Regions from separate parts of the Cohnella massiliensis genome, predicted to be linked through region 2. Evidence: riboswitches for the same ligand, from Rfam matches in the RefSeq annotation. Region 2 holds a riboswitch; each other region holds the start of a gene.
What was found. A riboswitch is a leader RNA that binds a small molecule or an ion and turns the genes downstream of it on or off. The one in region 2 is predicted to bind cyclic di-AMP.
Positions count from the first base shown of each region.

Region 1: it holds a riboswitch for cyclic di-AMP, as region 2 does, so the genes downstream of both, B7E11_RS08555 (HAD family hydrolase) here and B7E11_RS02520 (C40 family peptidase) in region 2, are expected to answer to the same signal.
Region 3: it holds a riboswitch for cyclic di-AMP, as region 2 does, so the genes downstream of both, B7E11_RS00350 (resuscitation-promoting factor) here and B7E11_RS02520 (C40 family peptidase) in region 2, are expected to answer to the same signal.

Region 1 is NZ_LT821257.1:397,781-404,825, reverse strand. Features, by position in the region: gene B7E11_RS08565 (DUF445 domain-containing protein) at 1-873, shown strand, start outside; gene infC (translation initiation factor IF-3) at 917-1,408, shown strand; cyclic di-AMP (ydaO/yuaA leader) riboswitch at 1,473-1,618, shown strand; gene B7E11_RS08555 (HAD family hydrolase) at 1,769-2,437, shown strand; gene B7E11_RS08550 (mannitol-1-phosphate 5-dehydrogenase) at 2,565-3,773, shown strand; gene B7E11_RS08545 (acyl-CoA dehydrogenase family protein) at 3,854-5,116, shown strand; gene B7E11_RS08540 (aldo/keto reductase) at 5,569-6,543, opposite strand; gene B7E11_RS08535 (IS1380 family transposase) at 6,870-7,045, shown strand, end outside.
Region 2 is NZ_LT821254.1:17,669-24,713, forward strand. Features, by position in the region: gene B7E11_RS02500 (YwhD family protein) at 1-225, opposite strand, end outside; gene B7E11_RS02510 (M1 family metallopeptidase) at 559-2,622, shown strand; gene B7E11_RS02515 (hypothetical protein) at 2,634-3,452, shown strand; cyclic di-AMP (ydaO/yuaA leader) riboswitch at 3,656-3,800, shown strand; gene B7E11_RS02520 (C40 family peptidase) at 3,805-4,281, shown strand; gene B7E11_RS02525 (DedA family protein) at 4,347-4,964, opposite strand; gene B7E11_RS02530 (YqaA family protein) at 4,986-5,579, opposite strand; gene uxaC (glucuronate isomerase) at 5,875-7,045, opposite strand, start outside.
Region 3 is NZ_LT821241.1:63,278-70,322, forward strand. Features, by position in the region: gene veg (biofilm formation stimulator Veg) at 1-124, opposite strand, end outside; gene yabG (sporulation peptidase YabG) at 194-1,078, opposite strand; gene rsmA (16S rRNA (adenine(1518)-N(6)/adenine(1519)-N(6))-dimethyltransferase RsmA) at 1,173-2,072, opposite strand; gene rnmV (ribonuclease M5) at 2,080-2,637, opposite strand; gene B7E11_RS00350 (resuscitation-promoting factor) at 2,884-3,870, opposite strand; cyclic di-AMP (ydaO/yuaA leader) riboswitch at 4,308-4,530, opposite strand; gene B7E11_RS00355 (TatD family hydrolase) at 4,710-5,483, opposite strand; gene B7E11_RS00360 (HD domain-containing protein) at 5,524-6,816, opposite strand.

The DNA of each region.
Region 1 (7,045 bases), on a different contig from region 2:
GTCCTGCTCGGCGACTACGGGCTGAAGCATCTGCCTGCGGAGCGCCTGGCCGCGTTTGCGGCGGGGGAGCTGCGGCGAATCGCGGAGAAGGCGGACGCGGCCGCCGTTCTGCGGGCCTTGCGTAACGAGATTTTGGAGCGGGGGTACGAGGAGCGGGCGCTGGACTTTTTGCTGGACAAGGCGGAAGACCTCGTTTCCTCGGATACCGCCCGCTACCAGCTCGGAAGCATGGCGGCTTCGGCACTCGGAAACCTTCAGGTGAACGGCTTGATGGGGTTCGCCGTCAACGCGTTCGTCGGATTTATGAGCGAGGACAAGCTGGGCTACATGCTGCAGGGCGCGATTCTGGGCAAGCTGCGGGAGATGACCGCCGACGAGGGGCACCCGCTGCGGGTGCTGCTGCTTAACGAGCTGCGGCGCGCGCTGATCGATCTGGACCGCAACGAAGCGTTGATCCGGGAGCTTGACGGCGCCAAGTCGCGCCTTCTGGAGCAATGGGACGCCGAAGCCTATCTTCGGCGCTGGATCGAGGAGCTTCGCGACCGGGCGCTGGAATGGATCCATAGCGAGCGGTTCGAGCGGGATTTCGCGCTGCCGCTGCTCGCGAAGCTGATCGAGCGGGTAAGAGGCAACGAGGAGCTGTTGAATGCGTTTCAAAACTGGACCCAGACGCAAATTTCCCAAATCGTCGAGCGAAACCACTCCAAAATCGGCAAGCTCGTGCAGGAAAATCTGGACAAGCTGGACAACGATACGCTCATCGCGATGATGGAGGACAAGCTCGGCAAAGATTTGCAGTGGATTCGGGTCAACGGGGCGGTATGCGGCTTTTTGATCGGGCTGGCGCTCGAGGGCATCAATTTGATGTTATAGGTGCTATAATCGGGTCATTATCGAGGCCGGAGGGAACGAGCGAATGCTGATCATGAACGAGAAAATCAAAGCTTCCGAAGTCGAGCTGACGGGCCTGAACGGAGAGGCGCTGGGCATCGTCCCGCGCGCGGAGGCGTTGGAGCTGGCGAAGCGGCTGAAGGCGGACCTGGTATGCGCCTCGCTGCTCAGCAGCCCGCCCCCTTGCAAGCTGGTTGCCCGGGGGCAGGCGAAGCAGGAGCGGCAGCAGGAGAAAAAGCAGGACCGGGCGGAGGCGCAATCGCTTAAAACGAAGGAAATTCGCCTCACTCCGCACATTGAAGACCACGACTACGAGACGAAGCTCCGCCAGGCGGAGAAGCTGCTGCAGTCGGGCCGCTCCGTGCAGCTTGTCGTTCGTCTGACGAACGCGAAGGAAGGGCAGCGGGCGAAGGAGCTGCTCGAAGCGATGCTCAAGGATTTGCAAGGCGCCGGAACGAAAAAAACGGCCGTGCAAACGAGCGGAAAGCAGGCGGCCGTGCTTGTACTGCCGCGATAAATTTATGTAAGAAAATCTGACTTAAGCGTTTACAATCCTTTACAAATGATAAATAAGACGGTATAGTGGTACTACGCTTAGTTTCCGGCTATATAGGTCGGGAAGCGGGGGAACCAGTTTTTGGGGCGAGTCGTTCGTCTTTTCGATGAACGTAGGGTACCATCTACCCGAGTCCGTCAGCTAACCTCGTCAGCAGGAGATGGGTCATTTCTTTGCTTATAACCAAGTAGAGTGAGGGCCCCCGCACGGTAGGGCTCTTTTTGTTTTATGATGGCCCCTGTTTTTTCTCCTATATCCGTTTCCCGCCGTTTTCCGCCGCTCTCGGACGATAAGCGAAAATGAAGGAGGGAACCGCGAAACATGATCAAAGCTCTTATTTTCGATTTCGACGGAACGATCATCGACACGGAAACCGCTTGGTACGTCGCTTTTCGCGAAGCTTACCAGCGGTATGAAGTCGATCTCAGCCTGGAGATGTACTCCGGATGCATCGGAACGAGCTTGCACGCCTTTAATCCTTACGAATATTTGATGACGGAATTGAAGCTTCCGATCGATCGGGACCAGTTTCGCGTTTCCGTTCAGGAACGCCATGCGGCGCTTATGCTTCAGGAAGCCGTCCGGCCCGGCATTCTGCATTTTCTGGATTCCGCCAAGGCGGCCGGCCTGCGAATCGGCCTGGCCTCCAGCTCGGATCGGGCCTGGATCGACCGGCACCTGGAGCAGCTTAATCTGAAGGAATATTTCGAAGTCATTCGAACGAAGGACGATGTCCGGGAGGTCAAGCCGAATCCCGAATTGTACCTTCAGGTGCTTGAAGCGATGGGCATTGCAAACGACGAAGCCGTCGCGATCGAGGATTCGCCCAACGGCGCGCGTGCCGCTGTTGCCGCAGGACTGCGCTGCGTCGTCGTCCCGAACGAAATCACGCAAAGCCTGGAGTTTCCGGAGCTTCCGGGAGCCATCTGGGCCAAATCGCTGGAAGAAGTCGTCTTCGAGTCGCTTTTGACCGGTTCGCCCGTCCGCTAAACCCGGCGGCGGCGAACTTGTCCTAGAGGCGGGGGCGAAAGCTCCGCACCGTCAATAAATTGAAAATTCAGATTTTATTTTCACCGTAAAGGCTGGGGTTTTTGATAAGGGAGAGGAGAGAACGATATTGAAATCCAGGAGAGCCGTCCATTTCGGAGCGGGCAATATCGGCAGGGGACTCGTCGGGTTGCTGTTGTCGCAGTCGGGGTATGAGATCTGTTTTGTCGCCCGCAACGAGAAACAGATCGAGCTGCTGCAGCAAAGAAAACAGTACACGGTCACCTTGGCCAACGAAAACAGGGATACGAACGTCGTGCGCAACGTATCGGCCGTCCATGTCAAAAACGACAAAGCCTTGCGGCAAACGATCGCCGAAGCGGACTTGGTCACGACGGCCGTCGGCGCTTCTTCGCTGCCTCATATCGCGGAGTCGCTCGCCAAAGGCATCGCTTTCCGCCTGCGGGAAAACAAACGGCCATTAAACGTCATCGCCTGCGAAAACGCCGTCGGGGGCAGCGCCCAGCTCAAGAAGCTGGTGTACCGCCATCTGGATGAGCAGTCCCGCGAACGGGCGGACCGTTACGTTTCTTTTCCCAACTCCATCGTCGACCGGATCGTTCCGCAGCAAAAAAACGAAGATCCGCTCGCGGTGCAGGTCGAGCCTTTTTTCGAATGGGTCGTTCATCGTTCCGGCAATATGGGCGATATCGGGGATATTCGGGGCATTCAGGTCGTCGATAAGCTGGAGCCGTATACGGAGCGCAAGCTGTTCACCGTAAATACGGGTCACTGCGTTGCCGCTTATTTCGGCTACTTGTCCGGCTATCGGACGATTCAGGAAGCGTTGAAGGATGCCCGCCTTCGCTCCAAAGTCGAGAAAGTGCTTCATGAAACGGGAGAAATGCTCATTCGAAAGCATGGCTTTAACGAGTTGGAGCATCGAAAATACATCCGCAAAACGCTTGAACGGTTCGCCAATCCGGCGCTGGCCGACAAAGTGATTCGCGTCGGAAGGTCGCCGCTGCGCAAGCTGGCGCCGAACGACCGCCTCGTTCGCCCCGCGCTCCAGGCGCTGGCGCTCGGGGTCGAGGCGCCGCACCTCGTCTCCGCCATCGCCTCCGCCTTGATGTTCGATTACGAGGGCGATCCGGAAGCGGTAAGGCTGCAGGAGCTTATCCGCAAATACGGCGTCTCCCACGCGCTGACCGGAGTGACGGGAATTCCGGAAAAAAACCGGCTGCACGCCCTCGTCGCCGCCGAATACGGGAAAATGCGGCAGGCGGCGATGCGGCCGCCGCTCGGGAATATGTCGACGCTCGGGAATATGTCGAAATGACATCGGCCTTGGCCCGGTATTATACTGGGCTAAGGCTTGTTTTTTTGCAGATTATAACGACAAGGGTGAGGCCGGTGTTTTTGGAGGACGACAGTTGGATACGCTCGGTGCGGGAACGCTCCGGGCCGATGGAGAGGGCAGGCGAGCTTGATTCCGATTTGATCGAAGCGATCTATGAGGAAAAGCTGTTCAAGCTGTTCGTGCCGGAATCGATGAACGGCGCCATGACGCCGCTGCCCGAGGCGCTCCGCGCGTTCGAACGGGCGGCGTGGATCGACGGCGCGTTCGGCTGGGCGGTGACGATCGGGGCCGGGGGCGGTTTTTTCGCGGCGACGATGGATCAGGAGAGAGCGCGGGAGCTGTTTTCGGCGCGCGAGGCGGTCATCGCCGGAAGCGGCTTGCCGACCGGCCGCGCCGTGCGCGCGGAAGGAGGCTATCGGGTGTCGGGGCGCTGGAGCTATTGCAGCGGGGCGTTGTACGCGAGCTTCTTTACGGCGAATTGCGTCGTTGTCGCGGCGGAAGCCGGCGAGGCCGGGGCGGATAGAGTAGGTGGAGCTGACGGGGCCGGTGGGGCCGGGGCGGAAAGGGATGACGGAGCTGGCAGGGCCGGTGGAGCCTGGGCAGAAAGGGATGACGGAGCTGGCAGGGCCGGTGGAGCCTGGGCGGATAGGGTTGGCGAAGCAGACGGGGCCGGTGGGGCCGATGCGGGGAGACCGCCGCTTGTTCGCTCGTTCGCTTTTCTGCCCTGGCAGGTTGAAGTGATTCGCGATTGGAACGCCTTCGGACTTAGGGCGACGGGCAGCCATACGATCGTTGTGAACGACGCGTTCGTCCCGGACGACATGACGTTCGACATTATGGAGCCGCCGCGGCTTGCGGACCCGATTTACCGGTATCCGTTTCTGCCGTTTGCCCAAACGTCGTTCGCCGCCGTCGTCCTGGGCATCGGCCGGCATTTTCTGGACGAATGCGCGGGATTTGCGGACGAGCGCAAAGCCGATTGGGAGGCCGTCAAGCCGCGGAAGTTGGAGCTGCTGCTGTCGTCGCTGGCCGAATGGCGGCGGGAGGTCGACGCGGCTGCCGATCGCTTCCATGCGGCGGCGACCGAGACATGGGCCGGCTTTTTGCGGGCCGGCGCGCTTTCCCCCGAGGCGGAACGGCTTGTCGGCCGCCGCAGCCGGGAAGCGGCCCGAACCGCCGTCCGCGCGGCGGAGGCGCTGTTCCCGCAGCTCGGCATGACGGCGCTGCGGCAGGATCACCCGCTCAACCGGACGTGGCGGGATTTGCACACGGCGGCTCAGCACTCGGTGCTGCAGCCGGACGGCGATGAGGAGAATATCTGACGAAACCTTCTCCGCCAAGGCGGGATCATTAAAAAGAATCGCCAGGACGGGCGCGGGGCCTGCCGAGCGATTCTTTTTTAGTTTAAACTCTTCACCGTGCGAAAGCTGCTGCTCGTTTGAACCGCCAACCGCATGCAGCCGAACGCATTTGAGTAAAAATGACTCATCTGCCCGCCACCGCACGCCCGCTGCCGATCCAGTTGAGTCGTGGCGACTCATCTCAACCCTCCATGCGCAAATGGCCCCACGAACTTGAGTAAAAATGACTCATCTGCCCGCCACCGCACGCCCGCCAGCGATTCGGTTGAGTCGTGATGACTCATCCCAACCCGCCAAACGCATGCGACCGTACGCAGTTGAGTAAAATTTACCCATCTGAATGCCTTCGCACACCCGCTAACGATCAAGTTGAGTCGTGGCGACTCAACTTGGACCCTTCATCGCGGGGCGGCTTAAGGAATCCGCTGCCCGCGGGCGCTCACGTACAATTTGTACCATTCCTCGCGCGACAGTTCGACCTTCTCGGCGTCTTGACAGGCGCGAATCCGCTCCGGATTTTTCGTGCCGATAATCGCCTGAATGCCGGCCGGATGCTTCAGCAGCCAGGCGAGGACGATCGCTTCCCGCGTCGTGCCCTTCCGCTCGGCGAGCCGGGCGACCAGCGCCGCGGTCTGCTGGACCGATTCGCTCTCGCCGTCGATGTTCCGCCCCGTAAACAACCCCTGGTCGAGCGGGCCCCATGCCTGCAACTGAATGCCCTCCAGGCGGCAATATTCCAGCGTGCCTTCCGGGAACGTGTCGTCCTTCGCCACGAGGCGGTTCAGATGAACGCCCTGATCGAGCCAGCCGCAATGCTTCAGGCTGAGCTGCAGCTGATTGACGATCAGCGGCTCGTCCAGAGAAGCTTGCAGCAGCCGAATTTGCCCCGCGCTCATATTGGATACGCCGAACGCGCGCACCTTGCCGTCCCGCTTCAGGATGGTCAGCGCTTCGGCTACTTCTTCCGGGTCCATCAGCGGGTCCGGCCGGTGCAGCAGCAGGATGTCGAGGTATTCGACGCCCAGCCGCTTCAGGCTCCCGTCCACGCTGTTCAAAATATGCTCCTTGGAAAAATCGTAGCGCTGCGGCTCGTCCGGTCCGTCCTCCAGCCGGATGCCGCACTTGGACTGGATCAGCATCCTCTCGCGCAGACCGGGGCGCTCCTTCAGCACTTGACCGAACACGGCCTCGGCCTTGCCTCTCGTATAAATATCCGCATGATCGAAAAAGTTGACGCCGATCGACAAGGCGGCCTCGATCGCTTCGTGCGCTTCCTTGACGTGCGCGGGCTCGATCGGATCGCGGTTCCAGCCGCCGCCGAGCGGCATGCAGCCGAGGGCGATCCGGCTGGCTTCGATGCCGCGCTTTCGCAACGGGATCATCGTCATCGTGGCAACGCTCCTTTTTTTCGGAAATGGCGTGACAACTTTTATTATAGAAATAACGGGAAGAAGGAGAAAGCGGTTCATTTTAAAACTAGGGTAGAAAAAATTAAGAGAAATTCGACATTAACCGACATTGCCTAATCGAAAAATGGTATAAACATGAAATCGGAAAGTAACCTCGTCAAAAAGTGAAAGATCCAGGCCGTGACAGGTTTTTTCCGTCATAAGAAGTTGCTAATTTTTTCGCAAAATAAACAGGACACTGCATGCCTCTTGTCAAAGGTTAAACCACCACAGAATAACCGACGAGAGGGAGTGTCCTTAGCAACATGGTACCACAAGCAACGAACCATGCGCCAGAACAAAAAACACGCCGCGAACGCCGAATGGAAATTCTTGCGGAGCGTCGCCGAATCAAACAGATCGTGAAGAAGTTGAGACCGGTCACGTTCGACAACAACACCGTCACGGAAGCCGGTAACTTCCAGTTCCTCGCTCGATTCAA
Region 2 (7,045 bases):
CACGGTTTCCTTGTCCGGGGAAAATTTAATTCCCTTTTCCACCTTGCTCTTGGCATGCATCGCTCCCATATCGAGGTATGCTTCGCCCTGGTCGATAATAACGGGGGACATTTGGCTCAGGTCGATGCTTCCCGCGCCGAAGCCTTTATGCTGCTTGGCATTGCTTACGATATTCAGCGCCAGCTTCTTTTTCTCCGGCGCGGATTGCGGTTGATTTTGCTCCATCGTATACGCCTCCATCCAAACGGACTAACTAATCCCATTGTAGCGAATTTGACCGGGAAAAGCGATGGATCGCAGCAAACGGAAAGCGACGCGCGATCCCAGGGCACTTTCCGCTCGTGATCCCGGACGCCCCGCCTCCGCCCGGCACCCCGCCGCCTTGCCGCCGATCCGCCAGCCCGCCGCTATCCCGCGCCCTTACCTTGCCGCCCGATCCGGCACCCCGCCGCTTCGCGCCGATCCGCCCGCCGGAGATGTTGTCCGCCCTCAGATATATTCCTTGGACAACCGGCATATATATCCCGTAGTAAGCTTGTCAACGGGAGGGTAATCCGTATGCCCCAACGCCGCTTTATGCGTTACCTTGTTTTGGCCGCCGCTGCCGCCATGCTCGTCTTCTCGATTCCGTTCGGATTCGCGGAGGCTTGGGTCAACCAGTACGCCCTGCCCGCCTCCGCCCTTCAGCCCGCCGGGCTGCAGGAGTCGGCCGCGGAGCCGCCGGAACGACATTCGCCGGAGGTGCCGGAGCTGCGAACGGCTTCCGCCCCCGCCGGTCCGTCCGACGCGAAGGCAGCCGCCGCGGAGCCCGAAGCCGACGTGCCGATCGCGCCCAAGCCGGTCGTTCTGAGCAACCGGGTTTCGGAGTACCACATCAGCGTCAAATTGGAGGAAGACGGCACGCTGTCGGGGCAGCAGACGCTAACCTGGAAAAACCCCGGCCGCAAGCCCGTCCAAGAGTTTTACCTGCACTTATATCCGAACGCTTTTTCTCCGGGCAGCACGTTTTTGAAAGAATCGGGGGGCCAGCTCAGAGGGGACCGGATGAAAAACGGAAGCTACGGAGCGATGACGCTGACGTCGCTTGAAACCGCCCAGGGCGAAACGCTGCTCCCCCGGTTGCATTACGTCCAGCCCGACGACGGCAACAAAGACGACCGGACCCTCGCGTCCTTCCGGCTTCCGGAGCCGGTCGCCCCCGGTCAGAAGGTAACGCTGCGCATGACGTTCGCCGTTCAGCTGCCGCAAGTGTTCGCCCGCATGGGCAAAGCCGAAGACTTCGTGATGGCCGGGCAATGGTTCCCCAAAGCCGCCGCCTACGAGACGGTCGGAACGCGGGGACGGACATCCGAAGGCTGGAACACGCACCAGTATCACGGAAATTCGGAGTTTTACTCGGACTTCGGCATTTACAGCGTCAAAATCGACGTGCCCGAAGCGTACAAAGTGGCCGCAACCGGCTTTCAGACGCAGCAGGCGGTCATCAAGGACGGCCGCAAAACGTACCAGTTTTACGCCGACGACGTGCACGACTTTGCCTGGGCGGCATCCCCTTCTTTTCATTACGTAGAAGATTCATTTTCGTCCATCGGCGTGCCGGGCGTCCGGATCAAGCTGTACATCGACCCGCTTCACAAGGATTTGCAGGAGCGCTATATGCACGCCGCCAAGTCCGCGCTGGCGCTGCTGGGCAAATGGTACGGGGACTATCCTTATTCCACCCTGTCCATCGTCATCCCGCCGGCCGACGCCAACGGCGCGGGCGGCATGGAGTACCCGACCCTCATCACGGGAGCGGCGGCCAAAAACGACAACCCCGGGTTCGAGCTGGAACGGACCGTCGTGCACGAAATCGCCCATCAATACTGGTACGGCATCGTCGCCACGAACGAATTCGAAGAAGCTTGGCTGGACGAAGGCTTTACGTCCTACACGGAAGATAAGCTGATGGAGGAAATTTACGATGTCGTCCCCAACCCTATCGTCGAGGCGAGCTATTTGACCCGGCCCGAACCGCTGAAGCAATACGCCTGGGCGTACGGCGATTCAAACAGCTACGCGGAAAACGTGTACATGCGCGGCAAGCTTGTGCTCAAAGCCATCGAACAGCAGGTAGGCGAAAAAACGATGAACAAAATCATGCGGACCTATTTCCAGACGTACCGGTTCAGGCACCCATCCTCTTACGACTTCCAGAAAGTCGTCGAGAGCGTGACGAAAAAGAAATGGACCGAGTTTTTCCATGCGTACGTCCAAAACGGCCAAATGGCCGACTTCTCCGTCGAATCGATCGAATCGCGCCTGAACGATCAGAACGTTTACGAATCCAGGGTCGTGCTGAAGCGCGGCGGCAGTCCCGAACCGGTATCGGTCTGGTTCCAATTCGCCAACGGCGAAAAGCTGCGCAAAACATGGGACGGCGCGCAAAAGCACGTGCAGTTCCAGGTCAAACACGAATCGCCGCTGCAATTCGTGGCGGTCGATCCCGAAATGGCGGTCGTGCTCGACAATTACCGGTATAACAACTTTTTGAAAACCGATGTGGACGAACCCGTTCGGACCCGCTGGAATATCGGCTTGACCAAGCTGGTGGACGGTCTGCTCGGCATCCTGGCCTGGTGAGGTGAAACGAGATGCGCTCAATAATCCGCGAGGGATGGAGTTTGACCTCCCGGCATAAATACGTGCTGGTCGCCCTGTTTTTGTACCGGCTGCTGTGGGGCTTCTTTCTGTACCGATTTATCGATTCGGTCGTCACGCCGATCCTCGCCCGTTACCCCGACGGGCACCCGAACGGCAACGCGGTCCGGCTGTTCCTGATCGAGGCCCAATTCCGCCTGACCAAAACCGACCTCATGAACGAAGCTCTCCTTATGCTGGCGGGAATGCTGCTTCTCCGCATGGTGCTCACGCCGCTGCTGAACGCCGGCCTGTACTATTCCTTCCATCACGCCGACGAAGAGCGGGGAACCCGGATGCTCACCGGCATGCGCCGCGCGTGGAAGCCGGTCGTTCTGCTGTACCTGCTGGAGAACGCATTGGCTTTTCTGCCGGCTTTATGGCTCCTCCCCTTCGCCAAATCGCAATTTCTGGCGCAATTTTCCGTCGAGTCGTGGGCGTTGAAAATGCTCCCTTACGCCGCCGTCTGGATGTGCTGGATTTTTATCGTTCATCTGCTGTTCCAATTCATGCAGTTCGGCGCCGTATCTAAGGATGGCATCGTCAAAGGGCTTGCCCGCGCGTGCGCCAAAGCGCTGCCGCTGGCCGCCGTTACGCTGTTGCTGACGGGGATCGGCGCGGCGGCTTCGGTCGCCGTCACGGGCGCGACGATGTTCTGGACCGGATTTATTTCCGTCGCGGTTCACCAAGCGTTTCAATTCGTCCGAACCATGATGGCCGTCTGGACCTCGGCCTCCCAATACGCGTTATGGAAGGCCGATTCGGCCGCCTGACCGGCGTTCTCCCCGCCCCTCGCCCTGCAAACGTTCGCCAAAAAAGCTATTCCGTCGCCGCGATTCGCAGCGCCTGGAATAGCTTTTTTCGTTTTCATTCCGGTTTTTTCGCGTTTATTAAAGCTTTCTTAACTTTATATTAACGAATTCTAATCTTTTATCGGCAGGAAAAGACTCCCACTGCGCGAATAATTAATTCTCATGTGCGAAAACTGCCGAATTTCCTTGCACAGGGAAACGGGGGAACCAGATTTGCCGGGTGAATTGATTCCGCTTCGCTAGCAGGAATCATAGGGAACCTTCTACCGAACCCTTCAGCTAACCTCGTAGGCATTGGAAGGAGTCACTTGTTTTGCGGAAGTTGTCACTCGGTTTTCTTGCTTTCTCATTCGCGTTCTTGCTGGCCTTTCAGGCGGGAACCGCGTCTGCGGGCTCCAAGCTGAACGACGAGGTCACCGATCTGATCGGTGTCGACTACCAATACGGCGGAACGACGACCAGCGGGTTCGACTGCTCGGGCTTCACGTCCTACGTATTCAAGAAGTTCGAAATCAAGCTGCCTCGTTCGTCCAAAGACCAGTTCGAGACCGGAACGGAAGTCGAGCAAAGCGAGCTGCGCCCGGGAGACCTCGTGTTCTTCAACACGAACGGCAAAGGCGTATCTCACGTTGGCGTATATGTCGGAAACAACAAATTCGCCCACGCTTCGACATCCAAAGGGGTTACGGTAACCGACCTCGACGAAAGCTATTACGCAAAACGCTACCTCGGCGCGCGCCGCGTCCTGGACGACGCAACGTACGAGGCAGTGGCCGCTTACAAAGCGTAAGCCGCTAGTATCGCCAAGGGTCTCCTGTCGCTAGCAGGAGGCCCTTTGTCATGCTCCTCACCGGGTCACCGTCCGGCCCGCTCCAGCCGGCTGCGCCGCCACTTCAAGCCGAAGACGACGGCGGCGGCCGCGCACAGCCCCGCGAAAACGAATTTCATGTACCGTTCGACTAACCCGAAAACGATCTCCCACTGGTCCCCGAATCCGTACCCGATCAGGAAAAAGGCGCTCACCCACAAGGCGCAGCCCGTGTAGGCGTACAGTGCGAAAGAACGGTACGGCACTTGGATAATGCCGGCGAAATAACCGATGAATTGGCGGATGCCCGGCAGAAAATAGCTGAACAACAGCACTTTGCTTCCGTACCGGTCGTATGCTTTGCGCGTTTTTGCCACATGGTCGGGTTTGAGAAACAGCCACTTTCCGTATCTTTCGACAAGCGGAGCCCCGATCTTGCGTCCGAGCCAGTAAGTCGCCGTAATGCCGATCACCGCGCCCGAGTAAGCGGAACCGAGCGCCGGAAGCCACGCCAAAATACGTTGCGACGCCAAATATCCGGTTAACGCCAGCGTCGTATTGCCGGGGGGAATCGGCAGCGCGATCGCGTCCAGGGGCAGGCCGATCAGCAGCACCCAATAGCCGTATTGCGAAAACAATCGTTCGATGTATTCCAGCAATTCCATTTGCCAGCCCCTTGCCGCACCTTACAGTTGCTGTTGCTCGGCGTTTCGCGCCTGCTTCTTTCGGTCGTGTCTTCGCTTCAGCCATAGGCCCAGGAGGAGAATCGGAACGAAAATCACGAAAATGTAGAGCGATACGTCCTTGACCATGCTCTCCGCCATCCGGCCATAATAGTAAAACAAAAACCCGACGACGTAAAATTTGACGGCCCGGCCTATGGCGGCATAGCCGATCAGCTTCCATAGAGGAAACTTCAAACACCCCGACATGATCGTAAACACTTTGAACGGAATCGGAGTGAACGCGCCGATAAGCACGGTCGCCTCGCCGTTTTTTTGGAACATGGCGGTTGCCTTGTCGATCCATTCCTTTTTCAGCAATTTGTAGAGCACCGAATGACCCAGCAGCTTGCCGATCCCGTACCCTACCGGCGTTCCGAGCAAACAGGCGATATAGCCCACGGTCGCGTACCATAACGCCGACGAAGGGTCGACAAGGCTTAACGATACCTGCAGAAAAAAGGCCGGAATCGGAAAAATGATGGCATCGACGAACGAGTGAATCGCCAATCCCCAGACGCCAAACTCCAAAAAAATGTCGACCAAATTTTGAAACATTCTGTTCTCCTCTTTTACGGCCTGCAGGTTTTATTATAAAGAATCGCTGCACGGCCCGTCATGAACCTGCGTCGGTTTTCGGACTGGACTTTAGGCGGGGCAAAAAGGCTACATTAAGGGTTACGTTGGCGCAAAAAAAAGGATGCAGGGAGTTTTCGAAAGAGGCGGGCAAAAGCGGGTAAAGCCGGCTTCGTCGTCTTTTCCTTCCCGGCCGCGAAAAAAAGCCGCCCCGGACCGGCCGTCCCGATAGGAACGAACCGTGTCGAAGCGGCTGATGCTTCGGATGCGCTCGGATTTAACCGAATTGGAAATAGGCCTTCGCGTTCCGGTAGCTGATGTCCTGGACCATTCCGCCCAGCAAATCGAAGTCCCGCGGCACTTCCCCGTCTTCGGCCCATTCGCCGAGCAGGTTGCACAGGATGCGGCGGAAATACTCATGGCGCGTATACGACAGGAAGCTGCGCGAATCGGTCAGCATGCCGACGAACCGTCCCAGCAGCCCCGTGTTGCCGAGCGCCTTGAGCTGGTCCAGCATGCCGTCCTTCGTATCGTTGAACCACCAGGCCGAGCCCAGCTGGATTTTGCCCGGAACTCCTCCGCCCTGGAAGCTTCCGATCGCCGTGCCGAGCGCGTACAGATCGTTCGGATTAAGCGAGTACACGATCGTACGCGGCAGCGCGTCGTCCCGCTCCAGCGCGTCCAGCAGCCGGACCAGGGGACCCGCGACCGGGCCGTCGTAAATCGAGTCGTAGCCCGTATCCGGACCGAGCTTCTCGAACATGCGGCTGTTGTTGTTGCGCTGCGCGTGCATATGGAACTGCATCGCCCAGTCCAGCTTGGCGTACTCCCGGCCCAAAAACAGCAGCGTGAACGTCTTGTACTTCCGTTCCTCTTCCGCGTCGATCGGCTCGCCCGCCAGCGCCTTGGCGAAAATCGCCGCGGCCTCGTCCCGGGTCGCCTCCGCGTAGCCCATCGCGTCCAGCGCGTGGTCGGAAACCCTGCAGCCCGTCTCGTGGAAGAAGCGGATCCGCTCGGCGAGAGCAGCCAGCAGCGCGTCGTAATCGCGCACCTCCCGGCCGGCCGCCTGCTCCAGCTGCTTCAGCCACGGCAGGAACGTCGCCCGGCGAATTTCGAGCGCCTTGTCCGGACGGAACGACGGCAGCACCTTGACCTCGAAATCCGGCAGGTCCTTGATAAGCCGGTGATATTCCAGAGAATCGACGGGATCGTCCGTCGTACAGATGACCTCGACGCCCGATTTGACGATCAGGTCGCGGGCGGAAAAGCCGCCTTGGGCGAGCCGGGCGTTCACCTTTTCCCAAATGACCGGAGCGTTTTTCTCGTTCAAAATTTCCTCGACGCCGAAGTACCGCCGAAGCTCCAGATGGGACCAGTGATACAGCGGATTGCCGACGGCCGCCGGAACCGCTTTCGCATATGCCAGAAACCGGTCGTAGTCGGACACG
Region 3 (7,045 bases), on a different contig from region 2:
TCTCTTCCAACACGCCGGTTCGTTCGACGGTTTTGCGGCGTCCACCATTGGCGCGGAGCATGATTTTGGAGCCGACATGGGGTTCCAAACTCCGCTTGATCTCCATAAGCGTGTTTTTAGCCATGATCCACTACCACCTCTTTCCCTGTAAATTATAACTAAAGGGAGGTGGTTTGTCAAATCGAAAAAAATATTATATCAGCGTTTCCGTTTTTTTGTCAACGATGTTTTTTGGATTTGGCAGCCCAATCCGATATTTCCCCATCGTTTCGACGCCTCCGACGCCCTGAATGCCGCTGATTGTGTGGGCGATGACGTCGGCGATGTTGATCGTGTCGCGAAAAGGAGTGAACGCCGCCCGTACGGCTACGTACACGGGATCCAGCGCGTGAATCATGATGCGGCCCGGCGAGCTCGCGAAATTGGCCCCCGCCGTAAGGATGGCCTCGAAATGGGACTGGCACGCCCCCGCGATGACGACCAGGGAGTCCCGATGCTTTTCGTATTCTCTGGCCACCTGCACCGACCGGACGAAATTGAAGGAGTTTTTGTAGCTGCTGAGGCTCTGCGTATCGTTTTTCTGCTTGAGGACCCCGTCATGGCCGGTGACGACGACGATATCCGGCTTTACCCGGGGAAGAAGCTGCATGAGCACTTGCGGCATTTGCGACTCGTGGCAATGAGCGCCATTCGCGGGAATGCCGAGCTGCTCGTACACGGCCATGCTTTTCTTCAGGTAGTTCTGATCCCCGTCGAGATGGAGCACCTTTCCGGGCAGCTCGAAGTAAGGGTCGCGGCGCGGCGCGTAGCCGAGCTGCTGGGCCTGCCCGCCATGCGGCCGCAGCTGCGCCCTTTCTTCCTTCATCCGCCGAAGCGACTCGTTTGCCCGGATGCGTACCTGCCGGGTTCCGCCCAGCTCGTCCGGGTTCCGCACCGAGTGCAAATCCTCCACCTGCGAATCCGCAAGCAAACGATAATCCGTGCCGCGCAAAATCGCCAAGCGGCCGGATAGCGCCGCAATTCGGAAAAGGATGTCACCGCCGTACGATTTGCGGACGACCAAATCCCCCTGCTTCATGGGCAAATCACCTCTTTCGTCTATCCTATGGAGGCGAATGCCACATGGTGCAGGGCAAATACCGATGCGTCGTCGGTTCGGCGTCCCGTTTACTTCACTTCACGATGCCCGCAGCGGCCAGGGCGCCCTCGAGACGGGCGAACTCCGCGAGCGACAGCGTTTCGCCCCTGCGTCCGGGATCGATGCCGGACGCCGTCAGAACGTCCGCGAGCTCGCCCTTGCGCTCCTTGCCGGCGAACGCCGCCAGGTTGTTGTGCAGCGTTTTGCGGCGCTGGGCGAACGCGGCATGGACGATGCGGAAAAACCGCGCCTCGTCCCGCACCTCCACGGCGGGCTCGCCGCGGCGCTTCAGCCGGATGACGGCCGAGTCGACGTTCGGCGCCGGGATGAAGGATCCCGGCGGCACGGTGCAGACATACTCCGGCTCGCAGTAGTACTGCACGGCGATGCTGAGCGATCCGTAATCCTTGCCGCCCGGCGAGGCGGCCATGCGCTCCGCGACCTCCTTCTGCACCATCACGACGATCGCTTCGATCGGCAGCCGGTCCTCCAGCAGCTTCATGATGATCGGCGTCGTAACGTAATACGGCAGGTTCGCGACGACGCTGACGCGCTCGCAGCCGGCGAAGCGCTCCTGCCATAACGAGCGCAGATCGGCCTTGAGCACGTCGGCGTGCAGCACGGTGACGTTGTCGTAGACCGACAGCACCTCGCGGAGAATCGGAATGAGCCGGTCGTCGATCTCCACGGCCGCCACCTGCCCCGCCTCCTGCGCGAGGCGCTCCGTCAGCGCGCCGATGCCGGGCCCGATTTCCAGCGCTCCGGCTTCCGGGCCGAGGTTGGCCGCCGCGACGATTTTATCGAGAATGTTTTTGTCGGTCAAAAAGTTTTGCCCCAGGCTTTTCTTGAACGTAAAGCCGTGCCTGCGAATAATGTCTTTCGTCCGGTTCGGGGTTGCGATGTCGGCTCCCCCGCGCGATCCGTTGTTGTTCATCTTCCGCCTACAGTCCTTCCCGCTCCAGCTGCGTTAACGCGTTCAAGAACTCTTCCCGCGAGATGCGGAACATGACGCAGCGCTTGTAAAATTGTTTCCCGTTGGCGTATCCGATGCCGAGCAGCTCCCCCATCCGCTGCCGGCGCCGCGCCGCCGAGGCGTGAACGATCAGTCCGGCGTCCATCAGATCGGACCAGGCGATGTCGGCCTCCCCCGAGGCCTCCGGCGCCGCCTCGCCGCTTCTCGCCTGCGCAAGCGCCCGGCGGATCGCCTCGTCGGACGCATGCTCCACGCCGATGCCGTCCTTGCCTCTCGCCTCCGCGCGCGTCAGAAACGCGTGCTTGCAGTCCGGCACCCGCTGGGCGACGATTTTCCGAATCCGCTCCCCCGGAGCGTCCGGATCGGTAAATACGATCACGCCGCGCCGCTTGTGCGCCAGCTCGATTCTCCGCAGCACGTCTTCGCCGATCGCCGAGCCGCCGGTTTCGATCGTATCGGCCTGCACCGCCCGCCGGATGGCGGCCGTGTCGTCCTTGCCTTCCACCACAATCATTTCCTGAATCATCGCTTGATCCTTCCGCTCCGTTCTTCGGGTTCGCCCAAAGGACGGGCAAAGTCCTACTCGTTATTATAACCTTGCCCATGCAAAAAAGAAGAGGCCCGAAAGCCCCTTCCCTGCAATTGCCGCTATCTATGTCAAATGTGCTCGTTCTTCGGCGTCTACGGTTGGCATCCCCGATTGACGCCGTCCGGCCGTCCGGACCGCGGCGGCGGATCCGGCACGACCGGGAATCGCCCTTGCGCCTCCGCTTTAGTCGGCGGAAGGCTTGACAGGGCCGATGACGTATACGGTGTATCCTTTTTTGGAGCCGAACTTCTTCGCATGGCTCTCGCTGTCGAAATACACGTCGATTTTTTTGCCGTTGATGGCGCTGCCGGTGTCTTCGGCTCGGCGGAAGCCGATGCCATCGATGTAGACCCACCAGCCGAGCGGAATGACGTCGGGATCGACCGCGATCGTGCGGCCCTCCGACACCTTCGTTCCGGATGCGGTAATGCCGTAGCCCTCGTCGCCTACGTCCTTGCCCGTAGATTCCGGGCCCGCCGTATAGGCGGTAAGCTTGACGTTCTTCAGCACCTGCTTCACTTTGACCGACTTTCCGTTAAGCTGAACCGTGCCGTTAGCCGAAGCGTCGTAGGACAACGTCGTGACTTCGGGCTCTTTTTTCTTCGTGCCGACCGCGACGATTTTCTGCACGGACGGCTGCGTGATCGTTTTGGATACCAGCTGGTCGCTGACCAGGCGACCGTCGACATAGACGCGCTCGGTTTTCGTCACGAGCGTGCCTTCCTTGCCGGTTTGGATCACTTTTTTGCTGCCCTCGGGCAGCGTGGGGTCCTGCTTTTCCACGATGGCGAACGTCACCGGATGCGACGTTTCCACGACCTCTTTATCCACTCTCAGCACCTGAATGGTCATGCCTTCGGTAACCGGCGCCGACTTGTCGGGCGTTACCCGGTCGTCCGCCGATAACGAGAGGTTCGAGGCGTGCAGAACTTCCTGAACGGAATCTGCGGTCGTATATTTGATCTCCTTCTTCCCGTCCGCCTGCAGGACGACTTTCGCGGCGCGATCGATCGCGATCGTGCTGCCCTCCTGCAGCTCGGCATCGAGCGGCTGGGATATTTGATCGTGCGGGCCGACGGTGATGTTGTGCTCCGAGAGCAGCGATCGCACATCGGACGATTTCGTTTTGATGACGGTTGTCGTCCCGCCGTCCACGACGGTTACGCTCATGGCGGACGCGCCGTGTAGCAGCAATAAGAACAAGATGGTCATAGCAAAAGAGAGAATTGCGCTGAGCAGGATCAAACGCAAATGCTCATGCTTCCATCGCGCTGCGAAAAGCTTGCCGGTCGGTCGTGGATCATGGGTGTTCCCGACAGGAACGGTTCCCATTTTCTCGTTCCTCCTTCATAGCCCCGCCGTCGACTGCCTAAGCATGACTTCGTCTGACGCGACTATCCTTTTGGTTAACGGCGCTGGGCTTCGCACGGAGCGGCTTTCGCACGAAAGCACCCGGCCGTCGTTCACCAGTAAACGGCACCAACCCGCCGCCCGAAAACATTCGCCTCTTCCTCCCGCAAAAAACGGACAACAAAAAAAGCCGACGGACAGAGGATCTGTTCGTGGCTCCGCTTGCGACGTCGAAAGGGAAATGGGCAGCACGAGGTGACCTCTCTCTCATACGCTTGCGAGGTTAGCTGTCGGGTTCGGGCCAAGAGAGCGGCCCTATCCGCCCGCAATCCGACGGACCGTCCGGCCTGGACGGATGCTTCGGTTGCCAGCAAAATTCACCCCAAGATTACTCGGCCGCAGAAATCGCGGTTCGCGTACGAACCGGTCCTCCGCGTCGGGTCCCCCGCTCTCCGTTCGGAGACTCAGCGCACTGGAAAAGGGATGCCATATTCAAACTCTTGGATTAGATGATAACCTCTCGGCGCCAAAGGTGTAAAGAAGGGTCAAAGCGCGAAATCCTCCATTTTTGAACGAAATAAAGCTGAATTTTTAGGTTTCATCGATCAAAAACCAGTTTTTTCGCATAACTAAATGATTTTTCTTCGATTGTTAGCGTTTTATCTTGGTAGACGAAAACAGGCGAGACCATTTTCGGTCGTTAAATTTGCAATTTCTTCCACGGATTTCCCTTTTATTTCCGCTGCTGCCTCCGCTACGAACCGCACGTAAGCGGACTCGTTTCGCTTCCCTCGGTAGGGGTGCGGAGTCAAATACGGGGCGTCCGTTTCGATCAAAAAACGGTCGTCCGGCACGTTCGCGAGCACCTCTTTGGGAACCCTTGCATTTTTGAACGTAACCGGTCCTCCGAACGAAATATAGAAGTTCATGTCGAGGCATTTTTTGGCCGTTTCCCAGCTTCCGGAAAAGCAGTGCATGATCCCTCCGACCTCGGAGGCGCCTTCCTCGCGAAGCAGCCGGACGACGTCCTCGTGGGCGTCCCGGTTATGGATGACGATCGGCTTGCGCAGGCGTTTGGCCAAACGGATTTGCTCCCGGAAAACGGCGTGCTGAACGTCCTTCGGAGACGTATCCCAATAATAGTCAAGCCCGATTTCGCCGATCGCCACCACCTTCGGATGGGCGCACAAGCGTTCGATCCAGGCCAAATCGTCCTCAAACTTCATGTCGATCGCGTCGGTCGGGTGCCAGCCGACGGCGGCGTAAATGAACGGATAGTTCTCCGCGAGCGCCATCGTCGTCGGGATCGTCTCCCGGTTGAAGCCGATATTGACGATCGTTTCGACGCCGGCTTCCCGCGCGCGGGCGATGACCTCCTCGCGATCGCTGTCAAACTTTGGCGAATCCAGGTGGGCGTGCGTGTCGAATAACATAGCGTATGGCGTCTCCTTTTGCTTTTGCAAGTTCTTTTTTTTACATTCCGAAAAGCTCGCGGATTTCCGGCTCCAATTCCGTTGCCTTCCTCCGAACCTCGTCTTCCGGATAATACAAATAGTAATTTCCCCGGTGCAAGCCCGTGATCGAACGGATGATGTCCGACTTGACCGAGATTTCCGTCAGCCGATCCTTGTTGTCGAGCAGCAAAATCGGCGGCTTTTCCGAGGCGTCCAGCGCCGCTCCGGGCTTGTACACGTCATAAGGCAGATCCACCGGCGTATCCACCTCGAGGTGATAACCGGGATGGAGGCCGATGCGGGCCCACTCCTTGCGAATGCGCTCGATCAACGCCTCGTCCAGCGCGTCCTGCGAAATATATTTATACAAGCGGCGATGAAGAAATCGCGAGCACAAGTCCGCCAGCAGCTCGTCCCGCTCGCCGATCCACTGTCCGAATGCCGCCTGAACCATCGATTCGTCCAAGCTCAAATACGATTCCACCGTCATCGTGCCTTCAAACAAATGCTTGAGCTGCGGGAGCATAAAACCGAACGCATACCCGCTCCGGTACAGCTCGTCCGCCCTGCGGAAAATTTGCCTCAGCACGATTTCCGAGCTGCGCGTAACGGGATGGAAGTATACCTGCCAATACATCTGATAACGCGACATCAAATAGTCCTCGACGGCATGCATCCCGCTTTCCTTGACGACGATACGCCCTTGATGAGGCCTCAGCACCCGCAAAATCCGGTCCAGGTCGAAGGTGCCGTAGTTGACGCCGGTAAAATACGCATCCCGGAGCAAGTAATCCATGCGGTCGGCATCCATCTGGCTGGAAACGAGGCTGATGACGATCGGCTTGTCGTAGTCTTTGCGAATGACGGCGGCAACCCGTTCGGGAAAATCGCGGCCGACCTCCTTCAAAATCCGGTTGATATTCGTGTCCCCGAGGATGATGTCGCATGTCCACCGCTCATGATCGTTGCCGAACACTTGTTCGACCGAATGGGAAAAGGGGCCGTGTCCGACATCATGCAACAAGGAAGCGCATAAACTTACCAAATTTTCCTCTTGCGGCCAATCCTGATATCGATTACGCTCAAATTGGCTGATAATTTTCCTCGTAATCTCATACACGCCGAGCGAGTGGGAGAACCGGCTGTGCTCGGCTCCATGGAACGTCAGGTAGGTCGTGCCCAACTGCCGTATTCGCCGCAGTCGTTGAAATTCGGGCGTGTTGATCAGCTTCCAGATCGTCTCGTTTTGCACATAAACCGAATGGTGAACCGGATCCTTGAACACTTTCTCCTCTTCCAGCCGACGGCTCATCGACAACACCTCCTTAAAATAATGAAAAAACGATCAGAAACCGAAACTTATGTCGAAGTTTGTCGTTTAATGGTAGTGGAATCAAGTTGACATTTTCATCAAATGCCGTTGTCATTATGGACGTTAAAAGCTTATAAATAAAGCATTCTTAAATTAAAATTTTCCAATCCGCAAATTGATTGGTTGACTTAAATGGGAATGGTTGGTATGATTATAAGCGATAATTCGG